DNA from 2 places in the Micromonospora sp. WMMD1128 genome. Region 2 is predicted to be linked to the other one. Evidence: riboswitches for the same ligand, from Rfam matches in the RefSeq annotation. Region 2 holds a riboswitch; the other holds the start of a gene.

Region 1 (3,399 bases), 640 kb from region 2:
GTCGCGCTGGAAGTCGGTGGTTCGGTTGAACGCGTTGCTGAACGGCATGGTCAGCAGGAAGGCGAAAAGGATCTGCACACCGGTCTGCGCCACGCGCAGCTCCTGGAGCAGGTCGGCGAAGTTGCGCTGCCAACGCTGCTTCTCGGATTCCTTGGACACTCGTGAACCTCCGGTGAAGACGGCACGGCCGGCGGGTGAACGCCCGCCGGCAGCAGCGCCTGTGCCCGGTTCAGATGATCACGAAACCGACTCAGGAACCCCGGCGGATCCGGCCCGCGTACCGGGCCTCCCACTCGGCGTTGTGCTCGTCCCCGCCGGCGATGTTCGCCGACAGGTAGACCGGCGGACGCTCCCCCGCAGCCACCAGCCGGGCCACCACCTCGACGGTGATCTGCTGGGCCAGCAGCGCGGCGGTGATCGAGGAGACCGCGCCGACCGCGCCACCGTCGGGCAGCGGCAGCGTGGCGTCGCCGTACGGGGCGCCGTTGTCCAGCACCACGTCGGCGAAGTCGGCGAGCTTGCGGCCGGACGGATGCCGCGAGGTCATCCGGGCCGAGTGCCGGGCCGAGGTGACCGCCACCAGACCGTGCCCGTGTTCCTTCACCACGGACGCGAACTCGACCATCGCCCCGTTCACGCCCGAGTTGGAGGCCAGCACGAACACGTCCGGCGGCCGGACCGGGGCCAGCTCGTAGAGGCGGTGCGCCACAGCCGGCTCGCGTTCCAGCTTCGGGCCGAGCACGTCGGCCGGCTCACCCCCGACGAGCACCAGGTCACGCAGCGCGATCCGGTTGGTGGGCACCAGTCCGCCGGCGCGGCCGGCGATCTCCATGGCGAGCGCCTCCGAGTGCCCGGTGCCGAAGGCGTGCACCACCCCGTCGGCGCGTACCGCCGCGGCGATCAGGTCGGCCGCCGCGGCCACGTTCTCCCGCTGCTCGGCGGCCACCCGGCCCATCATCTCGGTCACCGTGGCCAGGTACGCCTGGGCGCTCACCGTCATGTCTGCTCCGTTCCTCGCACCCGGGCCAGGATCGCCTCGGCCAGCGGGCCGGGGGCCTCGTCGGGGATCCAGTGGCTGACGCCGGGAAGCGTCACGAAGCGGTAGTCGCCGGTGACGTGCGCCGCGCACGCCTCGGCGGCGGTCCGGCCGATCGCCACGTCCTTCTCGCTCCAGACGTACGTGGTCGGCGCCGCCACCGGGCCGACCGCCTTCATGTCCGACCCGCTCATCGCCCGGTACCAGTTCAGCGCGACGGTGAGCGCGCCCGGCTCGCGCATCGGCTCGGCGTAGCGGGCCACCGCGTCCGCGTCGCCGACCCCGCGCAGCAGCCGGCGCAGCGCGGCCCCGCGCAACGCCAGCAGCACCGTCTCGGCCTTGCCCGGCATCCGGAACAACGCCATGTAGGCGGACTTCGCCTTCTGCCGCGGATCGGTGGCGAGCGCATGCCCCATCGCGGCCGGGTGCGGCACCGACACCGCGGTAAGCGTCCGCACCCGCTCCGGGTGCGCCGCGGCCAGGCCCCAGGCCACGATCGCGCCCCAGTCGTGGCCGACCAGGTGCGCGGTGGTCACCCCGAGCGCGTCCAGCACGGCCGCCGCGTCGGCCACCAGCTCCGGGATGCGGTACGCCTCGACGGCGTCCGGCCGTGCGCCGGGCGAGTATCCGCGCTGGTCGAGGGCGTACGTGCGCAGCCCGGCGGCGTGCAGCGCGGGCGTCACCGCATCCCACTCGCCGGCGTGCTGCGGGAAGCCGTGCAGCAGCAGGACCGGATCGCCGCCCTCGGGGCCGCCGGTGCGTACCTCGAATGTCAGATCCCGCGCCTCGACCCGCATGATCGCCACCATACCGACCCGCGCCCTGCTGGGCCTGGCCCCGACATCGGTGCTAGCGTCTGCCGTTGAGACAACTTCACATCCGACAGGGGAGCGCACAGCGCTGAGAGTGCGGGCCGGTGCCCGCAGACCCTCGAACCTGATCTGGGTAATGCCAGCGCAGGGAGTTCGGTCGACCTCCAGCCGCGTCGACGTCCGGGCACATTCCGGGCGCGGCGTGCGTCTTCTCCTGGTTCCGCACCACGAACTGGGAGTCCGCATGAACCACACCGACAGCAACCGCTGGCGTACCGTCGACATCGTCGTCGCCTCGGTGATCGCCGTCGCCTTCGGCGTCGTCTTCTGGGCCTGGGGCCTGCTCTGGAGCGCCACCGACGCGGCGTTCGCGTTCTTCCCGCCGGCGCAGGCGGTGCTCTACGGCGTGTGGCTGATCCCGGCGGTGCTCGCCGGCCTGATCATTCGCAAGCCGGGCGCGGCGCTCTACTGCGAGACGGTGGCCGCGATCGTCTCCGCGCTGCTGGGCAGCCAGTGGGCCGGCATCGTGATCCTCCAGGGCCTGATGCAGGGCATCGGCGCCGAGCTGGCGTTCGCCGCGTTCCGCTACCGCTCGTTCAAGCTGCCGGTGGCGACGCTTGCCGGCGCGCTCACCGGTCTCGGCGCGGCCATCTTCGACTTCGTCTACTGGAACAAGGCATACGACCTGACCAACTACCGCATCCCCTACGCCCTGATCACCATCGCCAGCGCCACGATCATCGCGGGCGTCGGCGCCCACGTCCTGACCCGCGCCCTGGCCAACACCGGCGTCCTGGACCGCTTCCCCGCCGGCCGCGACCGAGCCCTGATCTGACGGGTATCCCGCTGTCGATCATGAAGTTGACGGTGATTTCAGCGCGTTGTGATGCCGTCAACTTCATGATCGACGAGGCAGAGGGGGTGGAGCGGTGAGTGGGGTGGTGCTGCGGGGGTTCGGGTGGCGGCACGGGGGGCGCAGACGCTGGGCTCTGCGCGGGGTGGACCTGCGCGTCGAGAGCGGGGAGCGGGTGCTGCTGCTCGGTGCCTCCGGGGCCGGCAAGAGCACGCTGCTGGCGGCGCTGGCCGGGCTGCTGCCCGAGGACTCCGGCGAGCAGGATGGCACCGTCGAGATCGACGGGCTGGACCCGCGCAAGGCCCGCGAGCGCGTCGGCGTGCTCTTCCAGGACCCGGAGACCCAGCTCGTGATGGCCCGCTCCGGCGACGACGTCGCGTTCGGGCTGGAGAACCGGGGCGTGCCCGCCGAGGAGATCTGGCCCCGGGTCGACGAGGCGCTGCGCCGGGTCGGCTTCCCCTACCACCGGGACCGCCCCACCGCCGCGCTCAGCGGCGGCGAACAGCAACGGCTCGCCCTCGCCGGGGCGCTCGCGCTGCGGCCCGGGCTGCTGCTGCTCGACGAACCCACCGCCAACCTCGACCCGGCCGGCGCCGCGCTGATCCGCCGCGCCGTCGCCGACGCCGTCGACCCGGACACCACACTGATCCTGGTCGAGCACCGGGTCACCGAGGCGCTGCCGCTGATCGACCGGGTGG
Region 2 (3,399 bases):
ACCGCGAGGCCGCGCTGCTGCCCGGTGACCGTACGCACCACGTCGGCGACCGTGACGCCGTCGGGCAGCGTCCGTTCCGCGCCGTTGACGATCAGTTCCACGTGCGCTCCTTCCCGAACCGGTCGGGGCTGAAGGGGGCGAGCGCCGGATCCGGCTCGCCGGTGACGATCAGGTCGGTGACCAGGTCGGCGGTGACCGGGGTGAGCACGATGCCGTGCCGGTGGTGCCCGGTGGCGACGAGCACACCGGGCCGTCCGGGCAGCGCCCCGAGGATCGGCGCGTTGTCCGGCGTGCCCGGGCGCTGCCCGGCGACGGTCTCCACCAGCTCGTACTCGGTCAGCTCCGGCACCAGCTCGACGGCGGCGCGGAGCAGCGTCAGCACCCCGCCGGCGGTGACCTCGGTGTCCGCGCGTTCCTCCACGGTCGCGCCGACCACCACCTCGCCGCTGTCCCGGGGCACCAGGTAGACCGGCTCGCCGTCGGCGTACCCCCGGATCACGTGCCGGAAGCCCGGCGGACCGCCGCCGGGCGCGCGGAGCCGGAGCACCTGACCCTTCACCGGCCGCACCGGCAGCCCGGTGAGCGGGGCCGCGCCGCAGCCGGCCGCGACCACCGTGACCCGGGCGTCCACCTCGGACAACGCGCCGACGTGCGCCGGCCGCAGCGTCACGCCGGCCCGTTCGGCCGCCGTGCGCAGCGCGGCGACCAGCCGCCGCGGGTCGACCTGGTGGTCGCCGGGCGCGACCGCGCCGCCGCGCACCCGGGTGGTCATCGCCGGTTCGAGGTCGCGCAGCGCCGAGGGGCGCAGCCGGGTGATCGGCAGCCCCAACCCCTGTTGGTACGCCCACAGCCGCCCCGCCACGGCCACGTCGTCGGCGGTGAGCCCGACCACGAGCGTGCCGTCGGTGCGGTGGCCGAGATCGACGCCGCTCGCCTCGGTCAGGTCGGCGGCGAAGCCGGGCCAGCGGCGGGCGGACTCGACGAGCAGCCCGGTCAGCTCGTGCTCGCCGAAGTACGCCTCGGCGACCGGGGAGAGCATCCCCGCGGCCACCCGGGACGCGCCCGACCCGGGCCGGTCGTCGTGCACCACCACCCGCAGCCCGCGCTGCGCACACCGCCACGCGATCGCCCACCCCACCGGCCCGCCCCCCACCACCCCCACATCGGTAAGGCGGGGGCCCCGCTTAACGCTTTCGGTAGAGGAAGGGGCCCCGCTTAACACGTCAGCGCCCGCAGCAACTCGGCGGTGGTGTGCGCGGGATCCGCCGCCCCGCTGAGCGCGCCCACCACCGCCACCCCGTACGCGCCGGCCGCCCGCAACGCCGGCACCGACGCGGCGGTCACCCCGCCGATGGCGATCACCGGCACGGTCACCGACCCGGCGACGGCGCGTACCCCGTCCGGGCCGATCGGCGCGGGCAGGCCCGGCTTGGTGGTGGTGGCGTGGCAGGGGCCCACGCCCAGGTAGGTCGCCCCGGCGTCGACAGCCGCGCGGGCGGCGCCCGGCTCCCGGGCGGTCGCGCCGAGCACCGCGTCGGCGCCGAGCACCCGACGGGCGGCGGCCACCGGCAGGTCGTCCGCCCCGACGTGACCGCCGGCCGCGCCCACCGCGAGCGCCACGTGCAACCGGTCATTGACCAGGCAACGCGCCCGGTACGGCAGGCACGCCCCGACCACCCGACGAGCCAGGTCGTACGCCTCCCGGTCGGTGGCGTCGTCGGTCACGCGCACCTGCACGACGAGGTCGGCGCGCGCCACCGGCAGGGCGGCACGCAGCACGGCGAGCGGATCCCGCCCCGGTCGGGTGTCGGTGATGAGATGCAGTCGTCCCAGGGACGGCACGGCAACGCTCCTCCCTGCGCCGGCATTACCCGGATCAGGTTCGACGGTCGGGGGCTGGCAGCCCCCCTCTCAGCCCGGTCCACACCGGGCTCCCGTGGGTCACTTGCGGCCTACCGTACGACGCTCCCCCGGCCGTACGGAAGAGCGGGTGACGTTTTTCCCAGGACCACGCCACTCGGCGGATCGGGTCGGCGGGTGGGCGTCGCAGCACGACACGCTGTCCGGATGTCGACCCGCGCCCGCGTCCCGCGTGACCTGTCCGCGTGTCCGTTCCGAGCCAGCCGAGCAGTTGCCGAGGGACGCATCACGCGGCGGATGCTGCGCGGCCCGACGTGGGTCCGCCTGCTGCCGGACGTGTACGTGCACCGGGACGCCCACCGCGCCGACGACCCCCGGATGTGGTGCGACGCAGCCGCGCTGCGACTACCGCCCGGCGCCGCCGTGGCCGGCCGAAGCGCCGCCTGGCTGTTCGGTGTCGACCTGCTCACCCGGGGCGATCCGGTGACCGTGCTCCTGCCGACGACCGCCCGGCTGCGCGCACATCCCCGGCTGTCGATCGTGCGGTCACCCGTGTCCGAGCGGGATCGCACCCGGTTCGCCGGGCTGCCGGTGACCACCGCGCTGCGCACCGCATTCGACCTCGGTCGCCATGGTCCCCGGGCGGAGGCGCTGGTCGCCGTCGACGCGCTGCTGCGTCGCCGGATGGTGGAACTGACCGCGCTACGCGCCTATGCCGCGGAACGCCCGGGCTGGCCGGGCTCGTCGCTGCTGCGCGAGGTGCTGACGCTGGCCGAGCCGGCGAGCGAGTCTCCGATGGAGACGCGGCTCCGGCTGCTCCTCCTCGACGCCGGTCTCGGCCCGCTGACCGCCCAGCACGAGGTGCGCCACGGCGGGCGTTTCGTGGCCCGGGTCGACCTGGCCTGGCCGGCGCTGCGCATCGCGGTCGAGTACGACGGCGACCACCACCGGGAACGGACACAGTTCCGGCGGGATGTGGCACGCCTGAACGCGCTCCGCTCGGCCGGGTGGGTCGTCCTCCGGTTCACCGCCGACGACGTGCTGCGCCGCCCCGAGGCCACGGTCGCCTTTGGTCCACCAGGCCCTCACGGAACGCCGCGCCACCACCCGGCCCCGCTGACCCCGCACCGCCGCACGGCCGCGCGGCCCGGCCCCGGACCGCCGCACGGCCGGCCCCGCGCCGGCTGTGCCGGTGCTGGCCCGAGCACGCCGACGCACGTCCCACGTGCTGACTTCGGTGCCGAGTGGTCTCGCGGCTTGGCCAGGCTCCGCCCCGCAGACGTCCTTGGCGTTCCACTCACCGGCGTCTCCGCCCACGAGTGGAACGCCATGGACGTCAAAACCGCCCGGAGACGTCCATGACGTTCCACTCACGAGTTGCCGCGGGTGGGAGGGCAGCGCGGGTGGGAAGGGCTAGAGGAGGGCGTCGAGGGTGCTCAGGTCCTCGGCGGTGGGCTGCCAGGTGCCGGCGTCGGCGTTGGCGCGTACCTGCTCGGGCGTGGTCGCGCCGGCGATCACCGAAGTCACCGCGGGTCGGGC

The links. A riboswitch is a leader RNA that binds a small molecule or an ion and turns the genes downstream of it on or off. The one in region 2 is predicted to bind thiamine pyrophosphate.
Region 1: linked by a shared signal. The riboswitch ahead of O7602_RS05585 (ECF transporter S component) and the one ahead of O7602_RS02585 (thiamine phosphate synthase) in region 2 are both predicted to bind thiamine pyrophosphate.

Annotation. Positions count from the first base shown of each region.
Region 1 is NZ_CP114902.1:1,149,185-1,152,583, reverse strand. Features, by position in the region: gene O7602_RS05600 (DUF6328 family protein) at 1-159, opposite strand, end outside; gene O7602_RS05595 (SIS domain-containing protein) at 251-1,000, opposite strand; gene O7602_RS05590 (alpha/beta hydrolase) at 997-1,833, opposite strand; TPP riboswitch at 1,911-2,017, shown strand; gene O7602_RS05585 (ECF transporter S component) at 2,093-2,683, shown strand; partial or broken gene O7602_RS05580 (ABC transporter ATP-binding protein) at 2,778-3,399, shown strand, end outside.
Region 2 is NZ_CP114902.1:512,184-515,582, reverse strand. Features, by position in the region: gene thiS (sulfur carrier protein ThiS) at 1-101, opposite strand, end outside; gene thiO (glycine oxidase ThiO) at 92-1,222, opposite strand; gene O7602_RS02585 (thiamine phosphate synthase) at 1,216-1,842, opposite strand; TPP riboswitch at 1,837-1,948, opposite strand; gene O7602_RS02580 (DUF559 domain-containing protein) at 2,158-3,222, shown strand; gene O7602_RS02575 (aldo/keto reductase) at 3,274-3,399, opposite strand, start outside.